2 regions of the Ferrovum sp. genome follow, and region 1 is predicted to be linked to the other one. Evidence: riboswitches for the same ligand, from Rfam matches in the RefSeq annotation. Region 1 holds a riboswitch; the other holds the start of a gene.
What was found. A riboswitch is a leader RNA that binds a small molecule or an ion and turns the genes downstream of it on or off. The one in region 1 is predicted to bind cobalamin.
Positions count from the first base shown of each region.

Region 2: linked by a shared signal. The riboswitch ahead of M6F29_RS05280 (TonB-dependent receptor domain-containing protein) and the one ahead of M6F29_RS03185 (energy-coupling factor ABC transporter permease) in region 1 are both predicted to bind cobalamin.

Region 1 covers NZ_DAHVHV010000007.1:12,630-35,187, forward strand. The annotation lists gene M6F29_RS03130 (hydrogenase large subunit) at 1-1,264, shown strand, start outside; gene M6F29_RS03135 (NADH-quinone oxidoreductase subunit B family protein) at 1,264-1,788, shown strand; gene M6F29_RS03140 (DMT family transporter) at 1,673-2,617, opposite strand; gene M6F29_RS03145 (N-acetylneuraminate synthase family protein) at 2,844-3,887, shown strand; gene neuC (UDP-N-acetylglucosamine 2-epimerase) at 3,868-5,034, shown strand; gene M6F29_RS03155 (glycogen/starch/alpha-glucan phosphorylase) at 5,055-7,520, opposite strand; gene cyoE (heme o synthase) at 7,659-8,558, opposite strand; gene cyoD (cytochrome o ubiquinol oxidase subunit IV) at 8,561-8,890, opposite strand; gene cyoC (cytochrome o ubiquinol oxidase subunit III) at 8,887-9,519, opposite strand; gene cyoB (cytochrome o ubiquinol oxidase subunit I) at 9,516-11,546, opposite strand; gene cyoA (ubiquinol oxidase subunit II) at 11,563-12,474, opposite strand; cobalamin riboswitch at 12,625-12,842, shown strand; gene M6F29_RS03185 (energy-coupling factor ABC transporter permease) at 12,982-13,620, shown strand; gene cobM (precorrin-4 C(11)-methyltransferase) at 13,674-14,471, shown strand; gene M6F29_RS03195 (sirohydrochlorin chelatase) at 14,468-15,334, shown strand; gene M6F29_RS03200 (precorrin-8X methylmutase) at 15,344-16,012, shown strand; gene M6F29_RS03205 (cobalt-precorrin-5B (C(1))-methyltransferase) at 16,022-17,131, shown strand; gene cbiE (precorrin-6y C5,15-methyltransferase (decarboxylating) subunit CbiE) at 17,124-18,419, shown strand; gene cobI (precorrin-2 C(20)-methyltransferase) at 18,416-19,210, shown strand; gene M6F29_RS03220 (cobalamin biosynthesis central domain-containing protein) at 19,203-19,946, shown strand; gene M6F29_RS03225 (cobalamin biosynthesis protein) at 19,951-20,349, shown strand; gene cobJ (precorrin-3B C(17)-methyltransferase) at 20,350-21,711, shown strand; gene M6F29_RS03235 ((2Fe-2S) ferredoxin domain-containing protein) at 21,708-22,061, shown strand; gene M6F29_RS03240 (cyclic di-GMP phosphodiesterase) at 22,074-22,558, opposite strand, start outside.
Region 2 covers NZ_DAHVHV010000016.1:808-7,840, reverse strand. The annotation lists gene M6F29_RS05290 (recombinase family protein) at 1-357, opposite strand, end outside; gene M6F29_RS05285 (DUF2924 domain-containing protein) at 354-806, opposite strand; cobalamin riboswitch at 1,180-1,389, shown strand; gene M6F29_RS05280 (TonB-dependent receptor domain-containing protein) at 1,514-3,421, shown strand; gene M6F29_RS05275 (hypothetical protein) at 3,503-4,093, shown strand; gene M6F29_RS05270 (hypothetical protein) at 4,714-5,487, opposite strand; gene M6F29_RS05265 (helix-turn-helix domain-containing protein) at 5,609-5,956, opposite strand; gene M6F29_RS05260 (hypothetical protein) at 6,210-7,033, shown strand, end outside.

The sequences.
Region 1 (22,558 bases):
TCGTCTGCAACGCGCCACCCATGATCTGCTGGGCCTGCTTGCCCAGGGGGCCGCGGATGGGCGCCCGTGGCTGCGCCACAACGCCTGGCCCCCCGACCGTTTCCCGTTGCGGAAAGGAGAAGGCGGACAGGCTTACCCCCCACGGGTCCGGGAACCCTATCCGTTTGTCACGGTGAGCGGGCAAGGGGTGCATGAAATCCCTGTGGGGCCCGTGCATGCCGGCGTCATCGAACCGGGACATTTTCGCTTTTCCGTGGTGGGAGAACGGGTACTGCGCCTCGACACCCAATTGGGGTATACCCACAAGGGGATCGAGAAACGGGCCGAATCCCTTGCGCCAGCAGAGTTGATTCATCTGGCCGGAAGGGTATCCGGCGACAGTACGGTGGCCGGTGCCTGGGCGACGGCTCAGGCACTGGAATCCATTCTGGGGCGGCAGGTTCCGGAACGGGCCGAGTGGCTGCGTGCCCTTTGGCTGGAACGGGAGCGTCTGGTCAACCATCTGGGAGATTTGGGGTACCTGTGCAACGACGTGGGATTGAGTGCCGGGTTTTCCCTGTTCTGGGCGCTCAAGGAAAATGCCTTGCGCACCCACGAAAGTCTGGTGGGACATCGTTATCTGCGCGACCAGATCCAACTGGGGGGTGTGGCCCGGGCGTTGACTGCCAGCGACTGCCAATCCCTGCGGGAGGAATGCGTGACTTTGGAGAGGGAAGTGTACCGGTTGCGGGACCTGTTACAGGAGCACGCGGGGGTGCAGGACCGTTATTTGGGCACGGGACGGGTGTCCCCGGAGTTGGCTGCCCGTCTTGGTCTGGTGGGGTTGGCGGGACGAGCCTCGGCCCAGGCCTGGGATCTGCGTGTATCCTGTCCCACGCCACCTTATGCGCAGGCTGAAGTGCGCATGGCGACGCGCACCCAGGGGGATGTGGCGGCAAGGGTGGCTGTGCGCTTCGATGAAGTCTTTGAATCCTTGCGCCTGATCCGTCATTTTGTCGAACATTTGCCGTCCGGACCGAGCCATTGGGACGACACGCCCCCGCTGTGTGCGGGGATTGGGGTGGGTTGGGTGGAGGGGTGGCGCGGCGAGGTATTCGTCGCCCTGGAAATGGGGGCTCGAGGGCAGGTGCGGCGCTGGCATCCGGAAGACGTGTCGATGAGCAACTGGCCCGTTCTGGAACATGCGGTGCAGGGCAATATCGTGCCGGACTTTCCCTTGATCAACAAATCCTTCAACTTGAGTTACAGCGGACAGGATGGATGATGGCCAATATTTTGAGCGAGATTTTACGCCATGGGCTGCGCAGTGAATCTTTTTCCTGGCCGCAGGCTGATCTGGATACCTGGCAACAGGCCTTGTGGCAGCGCTTCGGGCGGGCCCTGGTGATTCGGCATGTGGACGCGGGGTCGTGCAACGGCTGCGAACTGGAAATCCATGCGCTCAATGCTCCCCAGTACAACCTGACCGGGTTGGGTCTGCGTTTTTCTGCCAGTCCGCGCCACGCCGATCTGTTGTTGGTGACGGGCCCCGTTTCCCGTCACATGGAGGAGGCTCTGCGCCGTACCTACGCGGCATTGCCGGAACCTCGCTGGGTGGTGGCGGTCGGGGACTGCGGGCACGATGGGGGGTGTTTTGGGGAATCCTATGCCTGTCTGGGTGGGGTTCGTCGGGTCATTCCGGTGGACGTGGTGGTGGTGGGGTGCCCCCCGACTCCGCTGCAACTGCTGGAAGGGATCTGGCGGGCAGTGACGAGCGCCAGAGACTCGACCCCACGCCGGCCAGAATGACCACTCCGATGCCGAGCCAGGTTGTCAGGGAGGGACGTTCGGTAAAAAATACCATTCCCAGCAGGGTGGAAAAGACGATGGTGCCATAGGCCAGGTTGGCAACCACCAAGGTCACACCGGTGCGGTAGGCGCGCGTCATGGTGAGTTGCCCGAGCGTGGCAAACAATCCCAGTCCGGCCAGGATGGACAGGGAATGCAGGGACCAGGCATGGGTGGGTTGAAAAGGCAGGGTCAGGCCGGTCACCACGGTGGAAAGGGTGGTGAAATAAAACACGACCCGCCAGTCCGGTTCGCCCAGACGGGCCATGCTGCGAATCTGGGCGTAGGAAAGTCCGGCGCCCATGCCCGATAGAAGCCCAATCAATGCATAGGCCCACTGTTGTGGAGTCAGATGGGGTTGCAATAGCAGGATCACGCCCCCGAACCCCAGTCCCAGAAGTCCCAGTAACCCCGGGCGGGAGTCATGGGGATGGGTGAAATGCAGGATGGCCGCCAGAAAGAGGGGAGAGGTGTAGTTGAGGGTGACGGCGGTGGCCAGGGGCAAATGGGCCAGGGCCAGGAAGTATAGCCAGAGAGAAATCAGCCCGGATAGACTGCGTCCCAGGTGGCGGAACCAATGTACCGTGGCGTAGGCCCCGAGGGGCTGACGGGCGACGATCAGGAGGAAGAGCATGCCAAACAGTGAACGGTAAAATACCAGTTCCGAGGCACTGAAATCCTGCGCGCCCCACTTGACAAAGACTCCCATCAGAGCAAAGTTCAGACCCGCCACCAGCATCCAGAGGGAGCCCGAAAGGGTGGGGCGGTGCTCGGGAATCGTCGTGGTCACAGGGAGATCGGTCCAGAGGGGGAGGAGGTGGCATTATAAGCCGAGATTTTCTTGTGTACTGTAACCACCCTGACTCCGGCGAGTCTAATTGTGACTTAAGATCGAGGGTTCATGATGTTCGTTTTTCCGAAGGAGACGCAGCCGGGAAGAACCATTTGTTACAATCGCAAAAGTGCCCGTTGATATAATTGACTGGTACAAATTACCACTCATACAGGACCCGTTCATGAGAATTTCTGACTATGACATCGGTCCGGATCACCCTCCTTTCGTTATCGCCGAGGTCGCTCAAAGCCATGAGGGCAGTCTGGGACAGGCCATGGCTTTTATCGAAGTGGCTGCCGAGTGCGGGGTGCAGGCCGTCAAATTTCAAACTCATCTGGCCGCAGAAGAAAGTACGGTGCACGAACCCTGGCGCGTTCCTTTCAGCCTGCAGGACCGCTCTCGTTATGACTACTGGCAGCGTATGGAATTTACGTTTGAACAGTGGAAGATGCTCAAACATCACGCAGAGCGTCATGGCTTGGTGTTTTTGAGCAGTCCTTTTTCCGTTCGTGCCTGTGAATGGCTCGACGCCCTGGGTATGGTGGCCTGGAAAATCGCCTCCGGTGAAGTTCATAACCCGGAATTGCTGGAATGGGTGGGACGCACCGGAAAACCCGTCCTGCTCTCCAGTGGTCTGATGGCTTCCGAAGATTTACTGACCCTGGCACAAGAATTCCAGCGGCACGGTTCACCCGTGGCGCTGATGCACTGTACCAGCCGTTATCCCACCCCCCCGCAGGAGGTGGGCCTCAATCTGCTGGAAACCTTGCTCGAGGCGGAGCCTGCCTTTCCGGTCGGGTTGTCCGATCATTCGGCCTCGCCTGTTCCAGGGATCGTGGCGACTTATCTGGGCGCCTCACTCCTGGAAGTTCATCTGACGTTGCATGAACGCATGTTCGGACCGGATGTTCCGGCCTCCCTTACCCCCCCCGGGCTAAAAGCGCTGGTGGATGGTGCGCTCTTCGCCTGGAGTATGCGTACCTCGCCCGTCCTGAAGTCCGTACAACTCGAACGATTGGGTTTTGATCCTGCCATTTTCGGCAGATCCTGGGTGACTACCCAGGATCTGCCGGCCGGACATTCCCTGACACGTTCTGATCTGGCTTTCAAGAAACCGGGAGGCGGGTTGGGTTACGAAGCGTTGCCTCGCCTTCTCGGCCAGGTACTGGCCCACGCGCTTCCCAAAGATCATCTCATGGAACTCAATGATGTCCGTTGCCCGTAAAATTCTTGTTGCCATCACCGCCCGTCCCAGTTATTCCCGAATCCGAAGCACCCTGCAAGCCTTGAATCGACTGGAACGGGTTGATTTACATTGCCTTTGTTCCGGTTCTGCACTTTCTGACCGACATGGCCGGGTGGCTGACCTGATTCGCGAAGACGGATTTCATGTGGCCGCAGAAGGGGAGACGCTGGTTCCGGGAAATGACCCTGGACGGATGGCGGAAACGACGGCGCAGACCATTTTATTTACGACGCGCCACCTGGAGACCCATCGTCCCGATTGGGTCATCACCATCGCCGATCGCTATGAAACGCTCGGGACGGCAGTGGCTACATCCTATTTGGGGATCCCCCTGATCCATGTACAAGGTGGGGAAATCACCGGAAATATCGATGAGCGGGTACGTCATGCCGTGACCAAGTTATCCGACATTCATCTGGTGGCCAATGCCCAGGCGGCAGCGCGTCTCATGCGCATGGGGGAACACCCGGACAGTATCTATGTGACCGGATGTCCCTCCATCGATCTGGCGCGGGAAGCCTGCCAGATCTCTCTGGATGACCTGGCACTGGCGCTGGTTGGGCAGGAGGGATTGGATCATTTCGACCTCGAGGGCGAATTCATCATGGTATTGCAGCATGCGGATACCACGGAGCATGAGTCCAGTTATCGCCACATGATGATGACCCTGCAGGTGGTCAGCGCCAGTGGTTTGCCTTTCGTGGTCTTCAACCCCAACAGCGATGCAGGATCGGAAGCCACCTCCCGGGCAGTGACCGATTTCCGGCGCGATCATCCTCATGCGCCCATGGGAATGATCACTAATCTGGAAGGGCGCCTGTTCTTGCGTTTATTGCGTCAGGCGCGCTGCTTGATCGGTAATTCCAGCGTGGGGATCCGCGAATGCGCTTTTCTGGGTACGCCGGTGGTGAATCTGGGCGAGCGTCAGAATGGGCGGGAACGTGCCAGCAACGTGCGCGACAGCCCCTGGAAACCCCAGGCTATGGCACAGGCCCTGGCCTACCAGTTGCAACAGAGTTATGCCGGGAGCCAGATCTACGGTTCAGGTCACTCGGGAGAGTTGATGGCTGATATCATTGCCCATCTGCCTCTCCCCCGTAAAAAGCGCTTTCATGACCCTGCCTGATTCGACGGGAATCCGGCGGTTCAGTGGTTCAGATGCCAGATGTTTCGGGCGTATTCCTGGATGCACCGGTCGCTGGAGAAAACCCCCATGTGCGCAACATTGAGGATGGAGCGCCGGGTCCATTCCGTGGGGTTTCGGTAGACATCGTCCACCCGTTCCTGGGCGGCGATGTAGGCTTCGTAATCCGCCAGCAGGAAAAATCGGTCGCGGGTGGTGAGTTCTTCCACGATGGGCGCGAAGCGATGGGGCTGGTCGGGGGAAAAATACCCCTGGCCTATCATGTCCAATACCTGGCGTAACTCATCGTGGGTATGGACCAATTCCTGTGGGTGGTAACCGCTTTTTTGAAGTTGTGCGATCTGCTCGGCAGTCTCTCCGAACACGAAGAAGTTATCCCATCCCACGGCTTGCCCAATTTCGATGTTGGCTCCGTCCAGGGTCCCCAGGGTGAGGGCGCCGTTGAGCGCTAGTTTCATGTTGCCCGTTCCTGAGGCCTCGGTACCGGCAGTGGAGATTTGTTCCGACAGTTCGGCGGCAGGAATGAGACGCAGGGCAATGGTGACATTGTAATTGGGAATGAAGACGACCTTGAGCCGGTCGTTAACCAGGGGGTCGTTGTTGACGACTTCGGCCACGGCGTGGATCAGGGCAATGATGCGCTTGGCTGCGACGTAGCCGGGGGCCGCCTTGCCGCTGAAGATGACGGTACGGGGGACCATGTGATCACCTTGTCCCGAACGCAAGCGGTTGTAGCGGGTGATAACCCCCAGTACATTGAGCAGTTGACGCTTGTATTCGTGAATTCGTTTGACCTGTACGTCAAACAGGGTCTCGGGATCGAGCGTCATGCCGTGGCGGTGGAGCAGATATGTGGTCAGGGCCTCTTTATTAGCCTGTTTCACCGCTCTGAAACGATGCTGGAATGTTTCATCGTCGGCCCGATGGGCCAGTGCCGAGAGTTGGGACAGATCATTTTTCCAGGCTTCGCCCAGAGTCTCTGAAAGCAGGGCCGAAAGACGGAAATTGGCTTCATTGAGCCAGCGTCGTGGCGTGATCCCATTGGTGACATTGAGGATCTTGCCCGGATAGAGGGCATCGAATTCGGCAAAGGTCGTGGTCTTGAGCAACTGGGTATGTAACTGGGCGACCCCGTTGACATGATGGCTTCCGACGATGGACAGATGAGCCATGCGGACACGCCGCCCGCCTGTTTCGTCGATGAGCGAAAGGCGCTGCAGTATGCTGGGGTCGCCGGGATGATGGTGGCGTACTTCTTCAAGCAGGCGGTGGTTGATTTCATAAATCAGTTGCAGATGGCGGGGCAACAGTTTCTCCATCAAGTCGACGCTCCATGTTTCCAGCGCTTCGGGCATGATGGTGTGGTTGGTATAGGAAAACAGGCGGGTTGTGAGGTTCCAGGCCGAATCCCAGTCCCAGTGATACACGTCCAGCAACAGGCGCATCAGTTCCGGGATGCACAGGCTGGGGTGGGTGTCGTTGAGCTGGATGGCTACCTTGTCGGCCAGCCTGCTCAGGTCGGGATGATGATTCAAATGGCGCTGTATGATGTCCTGCAGGGAGGCGCTGACAAAAAAGTATTGTTGTTTGAGGCGCAACACCCGGCCTTCCATGCTGGAATCATCGGGGTACAAGACCATGGAAAGATTTTCGGAGTCGTTCTTGTTGGCGACGGCCTCCATGTAATCACCTTCATTGAAGTAGCGCAGATCGAATTCATGGGTGCCTTTGGCTGACCATAGGCGCAAACTGTTGGTGGTTGGGGTGGCATGTCCGGGGACGGGAAGATCGTAGGCCAGAGCGAGGACGACTTCAGTATCCACCCAGTGATAGCGGGCTACGCCGTCTTCTTCGCGGTAGTGGGTGACTTTTCCGCCAAAGTGAATCTCGTAACTGATTTCGGGACGGCGGAATTCCCAAGGGTTGCCAAAACGCAACCAGTTGTCCGGACGTTCGATTTGCTCGCCATTTTCGATGTCCTGATGGAACATGCCGTATTCATAGCGAATGCCATAACCACAGGCCGGGTAGTCCAGGGTGGCCAGGGAATCCATGAAACAGGCGGCCAGGCGTCCCAATCCCCCGTTGCCCAGGCCCGCATCCTCTTCCACGGCGCGGATCGACTCGAAGTCCACCCCCAGATCGGCCAGACATTCCCGGCAGGTGTCGAGCAATTCAAGATTGTAGAGGCTATTGACCAACATTCGGCCGAGGAGAAACTCGAGGGAGAGGTAATAGACCCGTTTGCCTTCGTGCTGGTGAAGCCGCTCCTGGGTCTGAATCCAGTTTTCCGTCATGCAGTCGCGCACGGCATGGGCAACGGCCATGAACCAATCATGGTGAGAGGCCTTGTCCCGGGTCTTGCCGACAGTAAAGAGCAGATGATTGGAAATGCTGCGCTGGAGCGACACTTTGTCCAGTCCGGGGCGATCGTGGGGAAGGGGCGGGGTTGAAGCACGTTTTGCCATGGAACACCTCTTGTGGATAGGGGGAAGCGGCCCTCATGGTAATCCTAGCATTTCTGCAGAAGTGTTTCATTCTGTGACGGGTTTGACGGAAGTTTCACCCTTCGGCAAGTGCCTTCCCTGGTCCGGGTCACGGGCGGCTCAGGGGCCTCGAAACAGGACGGTGGGGTCGAGCACCAGCATGAGGTTGAGGATCATGATGGCCAGAATCGAGAAGAGAAAATGGCTCCGGGCCCAGGACTTCAGGTGGAGATGATGACGGGTTTTCCAGGTGGTTCCCAGCCAGCCCCCGCCCACCGTCAGCATCACAAGCAGGTAGGCTGGCCCGGTCAGCCCCTGGAAGAAAGGCAGCAGGGTAGCCAGCAGAAAGGCCCCAATGTAGTAGGGCATACGCTGGCGAACCACCTCTTCGCCGTGTGTGAGGGGCAGGAGACGGAGCCCGGCCCGGCGGTAATCCTCGAGGTGCAGGAGTGCGATGGCATGGGCATGGGGGATTTGCCACAGGCAGAAGATCAGAAACAGGAACCAGGCGCCCGGCCCAAGGTGGTGGGTGACGGCCGTATAGCCCATCAGGGGAGGGATGGCTCCGGCGATGCTGCCGACCCAGACACCCAGCCAGGAGTGACGTTTGAAGTACAGGCTGTACAAGCCAACATAGACGAAAAAGCCGGTCAGGGAAACCGCCAGGGTCAGGAGATTGGTATAGCATCCCAGCACCCAGGCGCCGCTGCCCAGCAACAGGGTGCCCCAGGTCAGGGCTTGCGTGGGGGTGATCCGCCCCTGCGTCAGGGGGCGCTGTCGGGTACGTTGCATGAGGGAGTCGATGTCCCGGTCGATGAGGTTATTGAAGACGCAGCCCGCGCTGAGGATCAGGGCGGCGCCCCAGAGGGTGGCATCGAGCAGGGACCAGGTGACCTGTCCTCGAGCGGCCAGGCCAAATCCCCCGATCACGGAAACCAGATTGGCCAGCACGATGCCCGGCTTGATCAGGGACAGGAGGTCCCGCCGGGAAGGGGCGGCCCCGAAGGCGAGGGTGTTCATTCCTAGGGGTCCATCCCCGACATCATGTGCAGGTTGGCATTGTGCATGATCCATAGCGTGCCGCCCACCAGCAGGGTGACGATGAGGAGGGTATAGAGGAGGGGAAGCAGGTGCCAGAGTTGTTCGGAAGAGGTATCCACATGCAGGAAAAAATAAATCTGGAGGATGATCTGGAGAATGGCCAGCAGGGCGAGTGTTCCGAACAGGAGTGAAGACTCCAGGGGGGGGCCATAGAGAACCAGTCCGAAGGAGGCCAGGGTCAGGAACAGGGAGGCGGCAAATCCGCCCAGATAGGCGCGCAGGGAGCCATGGCGGGCGACGGATGTCTTCATGAGCGGACTCCCATGAGGTAAACGAGGGTAAAGACGCCGATCCAGATCAGGTCAAGAAAATGCCAGAACAGGCTGAGTCGGATCAGGCGCGACTGAATGGGAACGGTGATCCCGCGGCGCCCGATTTGCAGGATCAGGTTGATCATCCAGAGCAGACCGATGGTGACGTGCAATCCATGGGTTCCCACCAGCGTGAAAAAGGCAGACAGAAAGCCACTGCGCTGGGGGCCATTTCCTGCGCTCACGAGGCGGATGAATTCATGGATCTCCATTCCGATGAAACCCAGGCCTAGTAAGGCGGTCAATCCCAACCAGCAGAGCAGACGAGTGCGGTCCTGGCGTTGCATGGACAACAGGGCAAAGCCGGTGGTGGTGCTGGATAGAAGCAGGCATAGGGTCTCGACGAAGACATAGGGGATATCGAAAAGATCCTTGCCGGTCGGCCCGCCGGCGAAATTCTTGTGAAGCACGGCATAGGTGGCAAAGAGCGCAGAAAAAAGGACGCAGTCCGTCATCAGGTAAAGCCAAAAGCCGAAGGTTGTGAGATCCACCGAATCGTGGTCCGGGTGTTCCCGAACGGGATTTCCGAGGTCTGGGAGGGGCTGGGCAGGGGTCATGGCAGGGGTCATGGCAGGGGGGGCCTCTCAAAGGCGAATTTTTGGAGGGACGGGTGTTCTTCCGTACCGGCGGCGGAAGCGCCAGGATGGCGCAATGCCGTTTCAATGGCGCGAACTGCCGACGCAGGGAGTTCCTCCTCGGTGTGTTCGTCCCAGGAGCGGGCGATGACGCAGCCGAGCAGGCCTGCCAGGGCAAGGATGGCCGACCACCACAGGTACCAGACCAGAGAGAAGCCGAGAACGAAGGTCAACCCCCCCATGAGGGGGCCCAGGCTGGAAGAGCGGGGCAGGAGGATGGCCTCATAATCCACCTCTTCCGTGTCTCGTGCCTGCTTTTTCATGGTGAGGAAGGCATCCCGTGTGTGGATTCGGGGAATCCGGGCAAAATTATAGGCAGGTGGGGGAGAGGGAACGGACCATTCCAGCGTACGTCCATCCCAGGGATCTCCGGTTTCGTCGCGCAACTGGGCGCGGTTACGAATGCTGAAGGTGAGTTGCAGGATCTGACACAGGATGCCCCCGAAGATGATCAGGGTTCCGCTCAAGGCCACCACCAGATAGGGTTGCCAATGCGCATTGTCATAGTGGAGGAGGCGCCGGGGCATACCCATGAAACCCAGGGCATACAGGGGCATGAAGGCAAGGTAGAAGCCGACGATCCAGAGCCAGAAGGCCCGTTTGCCCCAGCTTTCGTCCAGTTTGAACCCGAAAACCTTGGGAAACCAGTAGGCATAGCCGGCAAAATAGCCGAACAGGGCGCCCGGGATCAGCATGTTATGGAAATGGGCAATGAGAAATTCGGAATTGTGCAATTCGAAATCGGCGCCGGGCACGGCCAGCAAGACACCAGTCATGCCGCCGATACAAAAGGTGACGATAAAACCCAGGGTCCACAGCACGGGCGTGGTGAATTCGATTCGCCCCCGATAAAAGGTGAAGAGCCAGTTGAATACCTTGACCCCCGTGGGGATGGCGATGATCATGGTGGCAATCCCAAAGAAGGCGTTGACGTTGGCACCCGCCCCCATGGTGAAGAAATGGTGTAGCCAGACCATGAAGGAAAGCATGGCAATGGCGACGGAGGCATAGACCATGGAGGTGTAACCAAAGAGCCGCTTTCTGGAAAAGGTGGCTGCCACTTCCGAATAGATGCCAAAGGCCGGGAGGATCACGATATACACTTCAGGATGCCCCCAGATCCAGAACAGATTGGTGAACAGCATCAGGTTTCCTCCCCCGTGGTTGGTGAAGAAATGCATTCCCGTATAGCGGTCCAGGGCCAGCAGGGCAAGAACCACCGTGAGGGCAGGAAAGGCCAGCATGATGAGTACATTGGTGACCAGAATGGTCCAGGAAAAGATCGGCATTTTCATGAGGGTCATGCCGGGTGCGCGCAGGCGCAGGATCGTCACAAAGAAGTTGATGCCGGTCATGAGGGTCCCCACTCCCCCCAGTTGCAGGCCCCAGATCCAGTAGTCCACCCCTGGGCCCGGACTGTAATATTTTTCCGAGAGGGGGGGGTATCCCGACCAACCTGCATGGGAGAAATTGCCCAATCCCAGAGAGAGCATGACCAGTGCGGCGCTGGAGGCCGTCAACCAGAAACTCACCGAGTTGAGAAACGGATAGGCCACGTCCCGAGCCCCGATCTGCAACGGCACGATGATATTCATCAGGCCGATGAAAAAAGGCATGGCGACGAAAATGATCATGATCGTTCCATGGGCGCTGAAGATCTGGTTGTAATGGTCCGGGGGCAGGTAGCCCTGCGCACTGCCTTCGGCCAGGGCCTGCTGGGTACGCATCAGCAGCGCATCGGCAAAACCGCGCAGGAGCATGACCAGGGCCAGTACGACATACATGATGCCAATCCGCTTATGGTCGACGCTGGTGAACCATTCTTTCCACAAATAGGACCATTTGCCGTGGTACCAGATCAGGAATGTAATACACAGCAGGAGCATGGTGGAACCGCCCAGAGTTGCCATGATGATGGGGTTGTCATAGGGGATTTCGCGCAAGGTCAGACGACCGAAAATGAGTTCTTCCACGGGGTCAATCCTCGATGGCAGTCATGGGGGCGGGGGAATGAGACGTCATCGTCATCGGCCGGAGCGTGCTGTCCTGGGATAGGATGCGGTCGAAAAGGTCCGGTAGCGCCAGAGCGAAGAGGCGGGGTGCTTCGTTGATGGAAGGCTTTTCCAGGGCGGCAAAGGTGGCGCGATCGAGTACCTGACCGCCGGTTTCAACCTGATGAACCCATCGTTGAAATGCTTCACCGGAAGTCGCCACGGTTTCAAACATCATGCCGGAAAAACCCTGCCCGCTGAACTGGGTGTTATAGCCCTGAAAGACGCCGGGTTGGTCGGCGATCAGATGCAGGTGGGTTTTCATGCCGGCCATGGCGTAGATCTGTCCACCCAATTGCGGGATGAAAAAAGAACTCATCACCGCATCGGACGTCAGGCTGAAGTGAACGGGGACACCTGTGGGAATGACCAGTTGATTGACGGTGGCAATGTGCCACTCCGGGTAGATGAACAGCCATTTCCAGTCCATGGCCACCACTTGTACTTCGAGCGGGGGTTGCTGCGAAGCGATGGGTCGATAGGGGCTCAGGGCATGGGAGGATGTCCAGACGAGATAGCCCAGCACGGCTACGATCAGGGTCGGGATGGTCCAGACCACCCCTTCGATGAGGATGGAATGATCCCAGTCAGGATCGTAGTCTGCCCGCGGGTTGGAGGCGCGGTATTTCCAGGCGAACAGAAAGGTCATGAGAATGACGGGAACCACCACCAGCAGCATCAGGCCCAGGGCCGTCAGAATCAGGGTTTTTTCGTGGTCGGCAATCGTGCCACGCGGGGTCAGCACCGCCCATTGATCTCCGCAGTTTCCGGTACACGCCCATAACCAGGAAGGGCAAAGCAACAGCGCGCCTGTCCATGGAATGATCCATTTCTTCATCGATTCCTCCCTTGGCCTTCGTGGAGTTTAACAGGCCACCTGCCGAAAAATGATTACCCGCCATGATCTCAGAAGGGGGGTGTGCCAGTTGTATCAAATCCTTTTCGGGACACAGCACGAAGTCCGACGGGCTTCTGGCGAATGGTTTATACTGCATCCATTGATACAGGTGCCACTGTGCGCGTTATCGCGTCCAGAGGTGAAACGGGAAGTTCGGTGAATGCGGGAAGACCCTGCATGATTCCGGCGTAGCCCCCGCTGCTGTAATCCTGAGGAGTACCTGAGAGCCACTGCGCCGTTGAGGGTGTGGGAAGGTGGGTGCTTCGTCGAAGGTAAGCCAGAAGACCGGCCTGTATTCATTGAAGTGTTGTAGCCACGGGGTGTGGGCGGTAACGGGTCAGGCGAAGGCTGGGTTCTTTGCAATGGCTTGAAGATCAGGGATGTCTGCCGATCACTCGGTATTCCTGCCTCACTCCCTTACTGTCTTGATCATATAAGGGAATCGTCATGCATATCGAACCAGGTTATATTTCTTCCGCCAAAATCGCCGTGGCGAACGTGACGGCACTTGGGGTTTTGGGCAGTCAGAGTCTTGCTCTGCTCCGCCAGCCCACGATGGTGATTCGTACCGCCATTGCGGCGGTTTTTTTCACTCTGTTCATGCAGATGTACCACCTCCCGGTCGGCCCCTCGGAATTGCATTTCGTTGGGGCCATGCCCATCTACCTCATCTTCGGCTTCGTGCCGACCCTGTTGGGTTTCGGCCTGGGCCTGCTCCTGCAGGGGCTCCTGTTCGTTCCCACGGACCTCGTGCATTTGGGGGTGAATACCCTGTCGCTGGCCATACCCCTGGTGCTGCTGCATGGCACGGTGGGACACCGTTTGAAAACGGCCGATCTCAAAACCATTCTCAAACTCGATGCGCTTTATTACAGTGGCGTGACCTTGATGGTGGGGTTCTGGCTGTCGCTCAGCGAGATTCCCACGCCACTTTCGGCCTGGGCCACCTTTGCGGCTTCGTACCTGGTATTGGTCCTGATCGAGCCGGTAGTGACCTGGACCCTGCTGGTTGCTTTCAAAGGTCATCGGGACTCCCCCATTGCCCGCCACTGTCTCGAGTATCGTGTTGAAGCTCTCGTGCGCTGAGCATTGGACGTTGTCCGGGGCGTCGGATTCTTTCAGGCAAGGTTGGGAATCTCATGGCGGGTAAAGTATGGTTCGTTGGGGCGGGCCCTGGGGATCCCGAACTTCTGACCTTCAAGGGGGTGAAGTTGCTGCAGCAGGCAGATGCCATCCTGTATGCAGGGTCTCTGGTGAATGAAGCGGCCACCCGTTACGCGCCCAGCCACTGCGAAATCCGGGATTCCAAGGGCATGACTTTGGAAGAGATTACCGCATGGCTGATCGAACGGGCGGCTCGCCACGTCACCGTGATTCGCCTTCAGACGGGAGACCCCGGGCTCTATGGCGCATTGGTGGAGATGGTGCGGGCGTTGGACGAGGCTCGAGTCGAGTGGTCGGTGGTGCCCGGTGTTTCTTCTGCATTGGCCGCTGCTGCCGCGGCAGGAGAGACGCTGACCCTGCCGGAGGTGACCCAGACCGTGATCTTGACCCGGGTGGCCGGACGCACGCCGATGCCTGCCGGGGAAGATCTGGAGTCCCTGGCCGCACATCATTGTACCTTATGCCTCTTTCTGTCCATCACCCTCTTTCCCGAGATCCAGCGTGCCCTGCGCGCGGCAGGATGGGCGGAGGATAGCCCGGTGCTGGTGGTACAAAAAGCCAGTTGGCCAGGGGAAGAAAAGATCGTGCGGGGGACGTTGGCCGATATCCGTGAGCGGTGCCGGCGGGAAAAAATTGGCAGTCAGGCCATGATCATCGTCAGTCCCGCCTTGGGGGCCCGGGGATGGGCCGAAATCAAACGTTCGAAACTTTACGATGGCGCGTTTTCCCATCGTTATCGCAAGGCAAGCAAGGAATCCGGAGATCTCTCATGAAGAATGAAACCATTTTGCTGGTGGGGCATGGTTCCCGGGAACGGAGCGGCAACCAGGAAATCGAATCCTTTGCGGAACAATGGCGCTGCCGCCAACCTCAGTGGAATATCGAGGTCTGTTTCATCGAATTTGCGGAGATTCTGGTTGAAGAGGGATTGAGTAGGGCAGCCCAGCGCGGCGGGCAGGTCGTGGTCGTTCCGCTCATTCTGAATGCGGCAGGTCACGTCAAAATGGAGATTCCGGAGCATATCGAGCAGGCGCGTCTGCGTTATCCGGCGGTGGAATTCATCTATTGTCCGCATCTGGGGGCGAACACCAAAATCCTGGCAATTCTCAAACGCAATCTGGCCCATGCCCTGGCCCAATTGGATATGCCGGATCCTCACAACACGGGGATCGTTCTTCTGGGGAGGGGCTCTTCGGACCGTGTGGCCAATGGCGAGGTGGCAAAAATGGCACGCTGGCTCTACGAAGAAGGCGTTCACCCCTGGGTGGACATCGCTTTTACGGGAATTACCTATCCCCGTCTGGAATCGGTGGTCCAACGGCAGGTCAAACTGGAGGCGCGGCAAATCGTCGTATTGCCTTTCTATCTGTTCACCGGTACGCTGATCGAGCGCATTCGCCGTCAGGTCGGTGCGCTCGAAGTACAATATCCGCAGGTGCGTTTTGCCTTGTCCAGTTATTTCGGGTTTGAGGAGGAGATCTATGCACTGCTGGAGCAACGAATCCGGGAGGCGACGGATCCCGCCGCCCAGCACATGATGGAATGCGATGGCTGCAAATACCGTGAATTTTCTGCGGATCATGGACAGGGTGGCCATGTGCACGACCATCCTTCCGTGGTTGCTTCCGTCCAGTAGGTCCGGGCCATGAAAACTCCGATCATCACCGAACAACTTACCGATGCGGGACGGCGCATCGAACATGATTCCTTTGCCATCGTGGATCGTGAAGCAGGCCCCCATGCTTACTCCGATGCTCAATGGCAGGTTGTTCGACGCATGATCCATGCATCGGCGGATTTTGACTTCAACGGGTTGACCCGTTTTCATCCTCGGGCCATCGAGGCGGGGCTTCAAGCCATTCGAAGCGGGGCGCCCATCGTTGCCGATGTGGAAATGATCTGCGTGGGTCTGTCCAAACCGCGTCTGGAACATTACGGGATGCAGCCCCACCAGTTCATTTCTGATGAGGATGTGATCATTCAGGCCCAAATCCAGCACACGACGCGCGCGGTTCAGGCCATGCGCAAAGCCCGGGCACGACAGTTGCTGGAAGGGAGTATCGTGGCCATCGGAAATGCGCCCACCGCACTCCTCGAGATTTTGCGAATGGTGCGGGAAGATCAGATCCGGCCGGCTCTGATCATCGGAATGCCCGTGGGTTTCGTCTCTGCAGCCGAATCAAAAAACCTGTTGAGTCAGAGTACGGAATGCCCCTGGATACTCATCGAGGGCCGAAAGGGGGGATCCACTCTGGTGGTGGCCGTCCTCCATGCCTTGTTGGCTCTGGCTGAAGTCCACGCCGATCTTTTTTGAACTGCGTCCATGGACAAAAAACCAAAGGGCACGCGCAAGGGATTTACCACCGGCGCCTGCTCCGCTGCCGCCGCCCGGGCAGCGGTACTTGGGCTGATTCAGGGTTCGGTGCCGGGAGAAGTGGAATGTGACTTGCCCAATGGGGAGAGGGTCCGGTTTGCCGTATCCGAAGGGCAGTCGGACGGTTTTTCGGCCCATGCGGTCGTGATCAAGGATGCCGGCGATGATCCAGACGTGACGGACAAGGCCGCACTGACCGCGGATGTCCGGTGGTTGCCGGATGCGCCCGGAGCCGTACGCCTGAAGGGCGGCGAGGGGGTGGGTACGGTGACCATGCCCGGACTCGGACTGGAGGTGGGGGGGCCTGCCATCAATCCAGTGCCGCGCCGCAACATCGAGGCCAATGTGCGTCAGGTGGCGCAGGCGGTCCTGGTGCAGCAGGGCCTGGAGGTTTGTATCTCCGTGCCGGGGGGCGAGATTCTGGCCAAGCGGACATTGAATTCCCGTCTGGGCATTGTGGGGGGGATTTCCATTCTGGGGACGACGGGCATCGTGCATCCTTACTCGACGGCCGCATTTCGGGCCAGCGTCATCCAGGGCATCGAAGTGGCTGCCAATCAGGGACAGGACACGGTGGTGCTGACTACCGGAGGGAGAACCGAGAAGTTTGTCATGGGGGCCTTGCCCCATCTGGCTCCCGCCTGCTTCGTGCAGATGGGGGATTTTTTGAAATATGCGCTCGATACCGTGGTGAAGTGCAGGATTGCACGGGTCATCATTGGCGGGATGGTGGGAAAACTGACCAAGATCGCCCAGGGAGAAACCATTACCCACGCGAACCGCAACCCGGTGGACACGGATCTGCTGGCAGAGATTGCGGCCACGGTGGGAGCGCCGGCAGACGTGTGCCGCGCCATTCGGCAATCGGAGATGGCGCGTTATGCCAGTGAACGGATGGAGGAATTGGGGTTGACCGCAGAATTTTACGAAGCCTTGGGTCAACGGGTGATACAGACCTTGTATGGCCGTTATCCGGGGAAATTTGCCCTGCAGGTACTGATGTGCGATTTTGATGGTCATGAACTGGCACGGGTCTCCGGAGAGGATTGGCATGGATGAACCCTGTCTGGTGATCGGCGTACTGGACAACGGCGTGGAGGGATTGACCCCCGCCGCCCTCAAGGGTGTTCAGGAGGCGGATCTGGTCATTGGGGGAGGGCGGACCCTGGAATTGCTCCGGGCGCTGATCCGGGCCGATGCCGAGTGTCGGGATCTGACGGGGCGTTTGCCCCAGGTTCCCCAGTGGGTCGTCGAGGCTCGGCAAGGCCATCGGCGGGTGGTGATTCTGGCCAGTGGAGATCCCCTTTGCCACGGTATCGGGGGATATCTGGTGGAGAAATTGGGGCGCTCGGCGGTCCTCATCGAACCCAACCTTTCCTTGATCCAGATCGCCTGCGCCCGTTTGAAACAACCCTGGCAGACGTTGCGAATGGCCTCCGTGCACAGTCGTGATGCAGGCGAATGGCGTGTGGGGGCAGGTCCCGAGCATGGGCTCCATGGGGTGTTGCAAGTGCTCGTTCGAGAAAAACTGGTGGGGATTCTCACCAGTCCGGAAAACACGCCCGGACGGATCGCGCGCATGTTGCTGGCGGAGGGAGTGGCCGAAGATTTTGAGATGGCGGTGGCGGAATGTCTTTTGCAGGACAGGGAGTGCATTCACGACTGGATGGACGTCACGACCATGTCCCAACGTGTTTTTGCTGAGCCCAATGTCCTGTTGGTGCGGTGTTGCGCCGTTCCGGAGGATCCCTTGTTTGGTTTGGAGGATGCGCGCTTCGATCAACGCAAACCTGACAAGGGGCTGATCACCAAGCGCGAAGTTCGTGCGGTTTCCCTGGCCCGGATGGCCTTGCAGCGGGACAGCGTGGTCTGGGACATCGGTGCCGGTTCGGGGTCGGTGGGGCTGGAGGCGGCCCGGCTATGTGCCCAGGGTCACGTTTATGCCATCGAGAAGAACACGGAGGATGCGGCCATCATCCTCAGGAATCGGGCCAGTTTACGGGTGACCAATTATACCCTGTGGCAGGGAAAGGCTCCGGCAGGCCTGGCGGAATGGCCCGATCCTGATGCCATATTCATCGGTGGTTCGGGGGGCGAACTGCGCGAGTTGATCCTGCTCTGCCTGGAAAGACTGCGTCCGGGTGGGCATCTGGTGATGAACTTCGCCACCCTGGAAAATTTGGGCACGGCTCTGGACTGTCTGGCGGCTTCTGCCACCGTGTGGGACGTCACTCAACTGCAGGCGGCGCGGAGTCGCCCCATTCTGGAGATGCATCGTTTGCAGGCCGAAAATCCGGTCTGGATCCTGTGTGCCGAAAAGTCGGTGCCTGCGGTGGGCAGTCCATGAGCGCGCGGACTTACGGCCGGCTGTATGGCGCCTCCCTGGGGCCTGGGGATCCGGGTTTGATCACCCGGCAGGTTTGGGCGTTGCTGCAACGGGAGGACCTCTATTGGACCTATCCGGTGCGTCGCAAGGGCGCAGACAGTCATGCACTCGGCATCGTCCAGCGTGCCGGACGAGCGTTACCCGGCACAGGGGGGGCGCTGATTTTTCCCATGACCCACGATCCGGAAATTCTGGCTGGTTACTGGTTGCGGGCTGCGGAAGCGGTACTCGAGCAGTTACGAACGGGGCAGGATGTCGTGTTTCTGGTCGAGGGAGATGCTTCGACCTACTCCACCTTTGGTCACTTGTCCCGGACCGTACGGGCCCTGGAAGCGGAAGTGGTCATCGAAACCTTGCCCGGGGTTTCCTCCTACCATGCGGCGGCGGCCACTGTGGGCATGCCGCTGGCCGAAACGGATGAAACCATCGCCATCATTCCGGCCAGTTATGGGATCGATATGATCGAGCGTTTGTTGCTGGATTTCGATACCCTGGTTTTGCTCAAGGTCAAACCCCTGCTGGACGACATTCTGGATCTTCTCGAACGGCGTGACTTGTTGGCCCATGCGGCGTTCATCGAAAAGGCGGGCACGCCCCTGGAACGAGTGGAACGGGCGCTCAGCCGCCTGCGCGGGCATAAGGTCAACTATCTATCCTTGATGCTGGTGCGTAACCCGGCGCGGGTGCGCGGGACGATCCTGCGTGGCTGCCGAAAAAAAACTTCCCTCCCGGAGACTTCTATCCATGAATGAAATGGCTGCGCCCCCTGTCGCGCTTGTTGCGATTACCAAACATGGTCTGGCTCGCGCCCTGACCCTGCTGCCCCGATTGCCCGAGGCCCATCTTGTGGTGACGGAAAAATTTGCTCCAGATCTTCCGCCGGCGTTGTCCCATCCGGTCAGGATCCTGTCCGGGGCGTTGAGCGGTCATATGGCGGACCTGTTTTCTGACTACGGTCAACTGGTCCTGTTCATTTCCCTGGGCGCCGTGGTGCGTCTGATGGCTCCTCACCTCAAATCCAAGGATGAAGACCCCGGGGTGGTGGTGATCGATGATGCGGCCCGCTATGTGATTCCCGTCCTGTCGGGGCATGTAGGAGGGGCCAATGCTTTTGCCTTGCATCTGGCCGAACTGCTGGGCGCCGAAGCCGTCCTGACCACTGCATCCGATGTGGGGAAAACCATCCCCGTGGATATTCTGGGGCGCGAACTGGGTTGGCAGGTAGAGGCCCCCAAGATCAATATTACCCGGGTTTCGGCCCATGTGGTCAACGGAGAACCCATCGCTTTCGTGCAGGAAGCCGGAAGCCGGCGATGGTGGACCCGTCCCACCCCCCTCCCTTCCAATATTCATCTATTCGATGAATTCGAACAGGTTGACCTGTCGTCGTTCAAAGCCGTACTCTGGGTGACCCGGCGTGAAATTTCCGGGTCGGTGTGGGATCGTCTGAAGGAGCGGCTGGTCGTGTATCGCCCGCCTCTGGCGTAGCGGGATGAAAGTCATGGTGGGCGTGGGATGCGATCGGGACGTGGCGTTTGCCACCCTGAGCGAAGGCGTGCTGTTGGGCCTCCAGCGGGTTGGGCTGACGGAACGTGCCGTCGTCGGTCTGGCGACCATCGACAAAAAGAACGATGAAGCGGCCGTGCTGGCATTGGCCGAGGCGAAAGGCTGGCCGTTATTCTTTTTTGATGCGGCACAACTGTCCCGAGTCACCGTCCCCAATCCTTCGGAAACGGTGCGCCGGTATATGGGAACCCCGGCGGTGTCTGAAGCCGCCGCATTATTGGCGGCGGGGGTTGGACTGGAAGGTCTGATCCTGGAAAAATTCAAACATCGTGGCGCGGACCGGAAACATGCCACGGTGTCCATTGCACTCATGAAAGAGAATTGAATGAAAACAGGAAAAATATTGATGGTGGGTTTTGGCCCCGGCGCCACGGAACATATGACCTATCGTGCGCGCGCGGCCATTGCCGAGGCGGACGTGGTCATCGGATATTCCACTTACATCAAGCTGGTGCAGGATCTCCTGGTCGGCAAGGAAATCATTCGCAAGGGGATGACGGAGGAGATCGATCGTTGCGTCGAAGCCTACGAGCAGGCATGCCAGGGCAAGACGGTCGCCCTGATTTCCTCGGGGGACATTGGCATTTACGGGATGGCAGGCCCCACCTACGAAGTCTTGCTTCAGGCAGGCTGGACGCCGGAAAGCGAGATCAGGGTGGAGGTCATCCCCGGTGCCAGTGCCTTGAATGCCTGTGCATCCCTGGTGGGAGCCCCTTTGACCCACGACTTTTGTTCCATTTCCCTGTCTGATCTCCTGACCCCCTGGCCGGTGATCGCCCAGCGCCTGCGGGCGGCTGCGCGGGGAGATTTCGTCATCGCCCTCTATAATCCAAAAAGTGGCCGCCGCACCCAGCAGATCGTGGAAGCCCAACGCCTGCTGCTGGAATACCGGGACCCCGGGACCCCCGTGGCCGTGGTCAAATCCGCCTACCGCCGTCGCCAGCATATTCAACTCGTTACCCTGGAAACCATGGCAGACCAGGAAATCGGCATGCTGACCACGGTGTTGATCGGAAACAGCAGTACCTTTGTGCGCGCTGGCCTGATGGTGACGCCGCGGGGGTATACCAACAAATACGAAGGATTGACGGGAGAGGCAAAACCCGGAGAACAGGCCGGGCGTTCCCTGACCCTGGGGTTGGAGGGCTGGAAGGAGTTTGTCCGGGTTTATCTGCAAACCTATCCGGACCACTCCCTGCGTCAGGTGGCGGACCATTTCGATGCGCCGCTTGCCCAGATTCTGGAGGCGGTGGCGGGAAACCCGGAAGACGATGCCCTGGATAGAGTGCTGGCCTGTCACTTTGCGCCGACGGAACTCGAGCTTCTTCTGCAGGAAATGCATCGATGGGGGAAATTGCGTGCAGTGGTGCGTCATGGGGGGGCCGTTGCGGAACTCCTGATTTCCGCCCGGGATCTGACCTTCGAGTCAGGTCGGCTGAATCTGGTTCATGAGTATTTTCACCTACATGTAGATGTGTCCTCGCTGGCCCATGGCTGGTTTGTACGGCAGGGGACACGTCAGGCCGGGATCTATTTTACGGATGCGCACGGAGACTTCGTGGTGTCCTTCCTCCTGACCAAGGATGGAGAGGGACGGTGGTCGGCGGAGGAAGTGAAAAGTTTTTACCGTGCATCGGCGACGATGGGAACGAAAATGGTCAAGGGAAAAGAAGGAGCAGGCGCATGAGTGAAGATACGGGGCATTCTCCGATCAAACCCGCCATTGGGAACTACAAACGCCATGTATTGGTGTGTACGGGTCCGCGCTGTACCCTGCAGGGAGAGTCGCAAACCCTCTTTGACAGCCTTGGAACGGCATTCAAGGTGGCGGGACTCGATAAGGGCGCGCTGCGCGTCAAACGCACCCGGGTGGCATGTTTCGCAGCCTGCAAGGGAGGGCCCATTCTCTGCGTGCAACCGGATGGGGTGTGGTATTACAACGTCACTTCAGAGAATCTCGAGCGGATCGTCCAGCAACATCTGGTGGAAGGCAGGCCTGTGGAGGATCTGGTTTTTCACCAGCAGACAAGAGATTGAGCCCGGTTCTCCTCACAGGAGGTGCGCTGCCTTGAAATGCCACTTGGCAGGGTCTTCGACGTTCAGGATGGCGTCACCGCATTTGCCCAGGTCGAGCATGAGCGGTTCGATGAAAACGTTCTGTCGGGTCGAATAGAATGCCTTTACCAAAGGTGTCATCAAACTGCCCGGATGTTGTTCCACGACGTAGGCCAGGCGTCCGGATTTCAACTGGACGAGCGTTCCTGAGGGATATAGCCCCACCGTTCGGACGAAGGCGTGAAAGACGGTGCGATTGAATTGGCCTTCCTGCCATTCGGCCATTTTTCGGATGGCCTGACCCAGTGCCCACCCTGTCTGATAACTGCGTTCCGAGGTGATGGCATCATAAACATCGCAGCAGGTGCCCATATTGGCATAGATCGAAATCTTTTCTCCGGGCAACCAGTCTGGATAACCTTTTCCGTCCATTCTTTCATGGTGATGGGCACATACATCGAGGATGATTTCATCGTCGA
Region 2 (7,033 bases), on a different contig from region 1:
CTGGGTCACCGAAACGAACGACACCTTGTGGCGCTCAAAAATCTCCACCAACCGGGCAAAATCGGCCAGGCTGCGGGTCAGTCGGTCAATTTTGTAAACCACCACAATGTCCACCCGATCCGACAGAATGTCATCCATGAGGCGCTTCAAGGCTGGTCGCTCCATGTTGCCACCGGAATAACCGCCATCGTCATAGTCGTCGGGGACCGCAATCCACCCTTCGGCGCGCTGGCTGGCAATATAAGCTTGGCCCGCTTCCCGCTGGGCATCCAGAGAATTGAACGACTGATCGAGACGCTCGTCGGTGGAAACCCGCGTATAGACCGCACAGCGTTTCCTGGAAGCCAGGATATTCATTTCGCCCTCCGCTCAGTTTTCACCAAACCAAAGAACAGCGGCCCAGACCACTGCGTTCCAGTGATGTGGCGGGCTGTCGCCGACAGACTCTTGAAACGCCGCCCCTCATATTCGAATGACCCATCAGCCAAGGCTGTCACCCGATGTTCGCGGTTATCGAACTCGCGCTCAAACACCGTACCGGGGACAACCCGAACACCGGTCGTCTTGCGAACCTTCATCCTGGATTGGGCCTCACCGATGCGCAACAACTGCTGGTGCACTTCGGGCTTTATGCCACCAAACGCCTCCTCCTGAATCTTGTAGGCCACGCGCCCTTCAACATAACTCCGGTTGTGATGATTGGGGCGACGCGGAAAATACTGGTCCCACAGCGACCACAATTCTTTCATCGCCAGTTTCGGCAACTCCGCCACTCTGGTCGACACGGTTCGATTTTGGGCCTTCATTTTTACTCTCCTTCTGGTTGAGACGGAGTCATATGAAGGCGCTTGGGGGCCGAGAAGCCAAGACAAATATCACTCTCTCGCGGACGTGTGGAATCCAGCCTGGCGATCGCTGCCGCCATGATGGAAGCGGCCTCCTGGGCACGCGCTCGCGCTGACATGAGCTCCGGTGGAGTAGGTATGACAGTCATTCTGGGTACCATCCGAGTTGTTAAACCGTCAGGAATAATATCGCCCGGAGGGGGTCAGACAATCATGTTTCGGGGGAAGTGATAGGAAAGACCCAAAAACTTCGCTGAAATATGTCCCAAGCCATTCTCTGACCACGACAGTTTATGTGCCCCTGGCTACATGCTAAAATCCGCCGTGCAAATGTGAGTTGTTTCACATTTGGGGTGCCCAAACCGTGAGTCCACGGAGAGGGTGAAACGGGAAACAGGTGTAAACCCTGTGCTGCCCCCGCAACGGTAAGTTCTGACGACTTCATCACTGTAGTCACTGATTCAAAGGGGTTAACGCTCCTGAATTGGGAAGACGATGAAGTATGGGAACGAGCCCGGAGACCGGCCCCACGCATCAAGTCGCCAGAATGGTCTGGCGCACCGGAAATACTGCGGGGAGGCAGTGTTCGGGTTCAATATCTCGTTTTTCAGGCTATTGGGCTTTTTTCCCCTGGTGTTTCCCTGTTATTTCACTACAGGGAGATTGTCATGTCACATCGTTGTTATTCTTACCGCTCCACCCCTCTTTGGCGCTTTACCCCCCTTCTTTCTCTGGCTGTTTCATGGGCCCATGCCGATGACGGCGTTCCCAACCTGGACCCGGTTATCATTACCGCCACCCGCATCCCAGAAACCGTCAGCGACAGTCTGTCGCCGGTAACGGTCATTACCCGGGCAGACATTGAACGCAGTCAGGCTCAAACCCTGTTCGACCTGTTTCGCGGTCAGGTTGGAATGGATGTGTCCAGTTACGGCGGTCCGGGTCAGGGCATGAGTGTCTTCATGCGCGGCACCGATGCCGATCATGTGCTGGTACTGGTGGATGGCATCAAAATTGGCTCGGTCACCACCGGACAAGCGGCCTTTCAGGATATTCCCGTGGAGTTGATCGACCACATCGAAATCGTCCGTGGTCCACGCTCCAGCCTGTATGGCTCCGAGGCCATTGGCGGCGTGATCCAGATCTTCACCAAAAAAGGGAGTGACACCTTCAGCCCGACCCTGAGTACAGGCGTAGGCAGTTATGGCACCACGTTGGGCAGTGCCTCCCTGAGTGGGGGAATGGGAAATGGCGGGTGGTACAGCGGTGGAGTGTCCGGTTTCGACACCACCGGATTTCCCGCCTGTCACGGCACCAATGCCAACTTTGCCGGATGCGGAGTCACCCCCGACCCCAATATCAACGATGGCTACCACAACCAATCTGGACGCCTGCGCATGGGATGGCATCTGGACAATGGCATGGATGCCGAAGTCAACTGGCTCCATACCAGCGGCACCAGTCAGTATGCCGGTTCCGCCCCGGTCAGTCCCTATGGCCTGTACAACTATCCGATGCAAACCAGCCAGCAGGTGTTGGGAGCGAGCCTGACCTGGAACCCCACCACCACCTGGCAAACCCTGTGGCGCGTGGCCCAGAACCAGGACGATTCAAGCAATTTTTACAACAATTCCCTGAGCGGACAGTTCAACACCACGCGTAACAGCGCCACCTGGCAAAACACCCTGACTCTGGCCACGGGTCAGACCATTGTTGCCGGACTGGATGACCAGACGGATGAAATCACCAGTGCCACCACGGCCTATGGTCTGACTTCCCGCGCCAACCTCGGCCTGTTTTTGCAGTATCTGGGGCAGTTCGGCCCCCAGGAACTTCAACTCTCAGCCCGGCGGGATATCAACCAGCAGTTCGGCACCTGGACCACAGGCAGTGCCGCCTGGGGCTATGCCCTGACCGAACGGGTCAAGTTCACCACTTCCTACGGCACGGCGTTCAAAGCCCCCACCTTCAATGATCTGTATTACCCGGGCTATGGCAACCCCAATTTGCGTCCGGAAACGTCTGGCAGTTTCGATGCGGGCCTGAATGGCAAGCTGGACCAGGGGGACTGGTCTCTGCACGCTTATGAAACCCATATCAACAACCTGATTGAACCCTATCTCAACCCCGTGACCTTTGCCTATTCCGCGCTGAACATCAACAACGCCCTGATTCGCGGGGTGGAAGCCACTTACGGGACGCAACTCTGGGGATGGTCGGTGCGGGCGGTGGGTGACCTGCTGGATGCCACGGACCGAACGGCGGGAGCAACCTATGGCTCCTATCTGCCACGCCGTGCACCCCAGTCGGGTTCCCTGAGCCTTGACCGCCCCTTCAGCACCGTCTGGAGTGGAGGAACGACGATTCGTGCCGAAAGTGCGCGCTATGATGGGCTAGGGAATACCTACCGCATGGGCGGGTTCACCACCGCCGATCTGCGCGCCGAGTATCGCATCAACCCCCAATGGCGCCTGCAGGGTTCCGTCATGAACCTGCTCAACAAGGATTACCAGACAGCCTACCTGTATAACCAGATGGGCCGGGGATTTTATCTGACAGCGCGCTACGCTCCCTGAAATCCTGACCGGTGGCAATGATCCCACCGGCCGTTCCTCATCAATGCTATATTTCCACCCTATGTACTATGGAGAACCCTCATGTCCCGTTGGAATCCTTCCCAAACCCGATTATTTTTAGTGCTTGCCATCGTTTTTATGGTGACACGCAATCATCAATGGACCCCAGTGCTGCACCTCCCCGATGCCTCCCTTGCGGTATTTTTCCTGGCAGGGATGCTGCTCACCTCGCGCTGGACCTTTCCCGCGCTCTGCCTCCTGGGCGCCGGGGTGGATGCCTGGGCCATCACCCAGGGGGGTGTTTCCAGTTACTGCGTTACCCCAGCCTACGCCCTGCTCCTGCCCGCCAGCGCCACCCTGTGGCTCAGCGGTCGCCTCTCCGCCCGCCTTTCACTGAAACATCCGGGGGACGGCTTTGCGCTCTCGCTGGGAGTTTCTCTGTCCACCCTGGGAGCGGAACTGTTTTCCAGTGGCGGATTCTATTTTCTCAGTGGCCGTTTCCCTCATCCCACTTTGTCCGGCTTCCTGCCTCGGCTCCTGCAATACAGCCCCGCCGTCATCGGTGCCACCCTGTGTTATGTTGCAATGGCGATGATCCTCAAACAGTTAGTGTACTCTCAACGCTCTACCGTCCCAAACCTGCGGAATTTGGAGTTGCCACGGCATCCCTGAGATTTGTATAGCCCATCCCCAAGAGCCAGACGACAACGGTGATAGCAACGGAGACTCGATCGACGAACTGTAACGGTGCGTTGTGAATGCAACCATGGTCACTGTCCAAGTCGCTGGCCCTCTTGTGTGAAGAATTCAGGAGCCTTTGTACCGCGTAAAGCGGGGGTGTCAACCATGGGTTGTCGCTAATAACCCCCCTAAGCAAGTTGCGGGGAATAGGGCCCGATGAGGGTGGGAAAGAGCCTGGTCAGAATCCGGCTCCGCTCTTTATATTGTTGATTATCACCGAGCACGTAGTTCCCACCACTTATGTAGCGCCACCAGTGACCAGATACTTTCAACCACTCCAAATGGCCAAGTGCCGGCAAGAAAGCCGTAAGCCGCCGATCCCATACAAGCCATGGCAAAAGCCATTGTAAACCAATGGGAGCGTGATTCGAAGGCGTAAAACAGCATCATCAGGGTGACAACTGTAGCCCCGTAAACTGTCAATAGCACTTGGTGGCACCTCTGCTTAGATTGCTGATACTCCAGCATAAACTGGAAGTTATCACCATTGGCGGTTTTTTGTTGGCGCCAACACTCGTACTGACCGATGGGCGACCCCTGTAAATGTCAAACTACTGCCTCCCTGAATACTTCAGCGACGAACTTGCAGGCGATTTCAGGTCTGGGCAATGTCGGCGCTCGATTGCCGGCCTGGTCTCTCCTGCTTGCTGGCGTATCCAGTCGATCACTTCATCTTTATTTTCGCCATTGATGGCATATCTACTGAGGTGGGGCAGGCCAATAACGGTCATTACATGCGAACCGATTGTTCCATGTGCGGCCCGGACCGACCAATTGCCGTGTCTGGCGGGGGTGGTGTGTTTTGTAGGCGAGCCCATTTTGTTTCGTATGTATGCGTAAGCCGATATATCGGAATTTCCGATGGAGAGAATTACTTTGGGTTGAACGATATCCAGAATGAGTTCATGTACCGGCCAGCAGAGGTCCGCATCGCCCGGATACATCCTCTCCTTGGCGCTACGGCTTCTGGCAAATATCAGGTTACTGGCGCATACTACTTCGGGTTTTTCGCCTAATGCGCACAGCAGGTATCGGACCCGCAATTGAAACGGTGATTCCCCTTCAGGATATCCACTCCAGTCTTCGTCCAGGTAGGCATTTTTACTTTGTTGTGGCAGTCCTTGCAACGATTTCAGTATTGTTGTTGGAATGGATTCGGGATCCCCTCCAGGGTTGTAACCCATGAGGTAATAACTTCCCTTGCACAGGGTTGATGCCGCGCTGTACAGGATGGACCCCGGTTTTTGTGGAAAAGTTGGTGATTTGCCAAGTAATTGTCGTGCCTTTGTCGTGAAGTTATTGATGAGGTTGTCTGTGGTCTGCATGAGCCTCTCCTTGTATTTTATGATGCCCACTGATAGGTCACCCCGGTGCATAGCCAAGTGGGATACTGGAGCATCCCAGCAATATTGCAACTTCATTTCGCGCAGTGTCTCACCTTCCAGATCACTTGTCTTTCTGCTTCCTGAAAAACTCCAGCATCTGCCGATAGGTCTCACGATCTTCTGCATCCATGTTCATGTAATTCCGTAAAAAAATCACATCCTCCGGATTGGCTTCTGCGCCCAATGCTTCGGACGGTGTTTCACCCAGCAAGTCCTGAATGGTAATACCCAGGGCCTTGGCAAGATTGTTCATCACGGTGGCCGAGGTCCGCTGGGTACGCTGCTCAGGGTTGTTTTCCAGGGCCCAGATGTAACTTTTTGAAACGCCCACGGCCTTTGCCAGTCGTTCCATTGTCAACTTCCGTTCCTGGCGCAATCGTCGCAGCCGACTGCCAAAAGGTGCACTCACAATTTCATCTCCTGATTTCTGTGAAATACCATGAAAGAGAACCATGGGGCTAATGGTAGTTGACACGAACGATGAGAAGTGTAAAATTGTTCGAGAGTTCTCTATCGTTATACATTTAGTCTAATTTTAAATACATTTGTGACACAAAACGAACTCTGTTACCGACCCCGGCCTGGAACCCGCCGCAGTGACAACCGAGGTGTTTGGGATGCCGTTGCCGACGCTCCCTTGCATAAGAAACAGGAGCTGACCGATGGTTAATTTTCGTGGTTTTCTGCGCAATCTCCCCCTCAACACCGATTTGATGCGGGATTTTCTGGCAGAACATCTCTTCGATACGGAAGATGTGCTGGACTGGTCAACGGACGAACCAGCGTTGGCAGAATCTCTGGCAGACGCCATCGAAACCCACCCCGACCCAGCCGTTCGAAATGACCTGATCGCCGCCATTGAACAGGTGGCACAACTCGCCGATGGTGCTGGTTCGCGCCAGATGATGGGGGTGTGCAGCGCCTGTCCAGAGACCGCAGATGCATTCCAGAATCTGGAGTCGCCAGAAGAAAGGGCACTTTGGCTCTATGTGAACATACCGGGCAAATTTAACGAGGCGATCGTTGCGCGCCTGTTCGATGAGGGGCTGGCTCGGGATTCGTCTCAGCGCTGGACCCTGCCGGCCTGTCCGGATCTGAAACTCGACCAGGACTCGCTAAACGCCATCTCGGCAACCGTCTCGACTTTCTACCTCAAACGATTCGGCTACGGTCGCCACCACAAACCTTATGTCGTCTCCCGACACGTCGAGGGCAGCATTCTCCTGGTCATCGACTTTTCCGACCACGCGTGCAATCGTGCTCGCTGGGAACATGGAACGCTCCGGCGCAGCCCGTTGATCCTTTCCCGCACTTCGGTGCTCAACTTTCACCTGGCCACCGGACGCACCGAAACTGTCGCCCCCGGCGGTGCTGAGGCGCAGAAGGTTCTGGTCGAGACATTCGCCGAACACGGCCTCAAGAAAAAAGGCGGCGCATTGCAAATAAATCGACAGGTTTACCGCCTGGATTCGCTGCTGGATGGCGT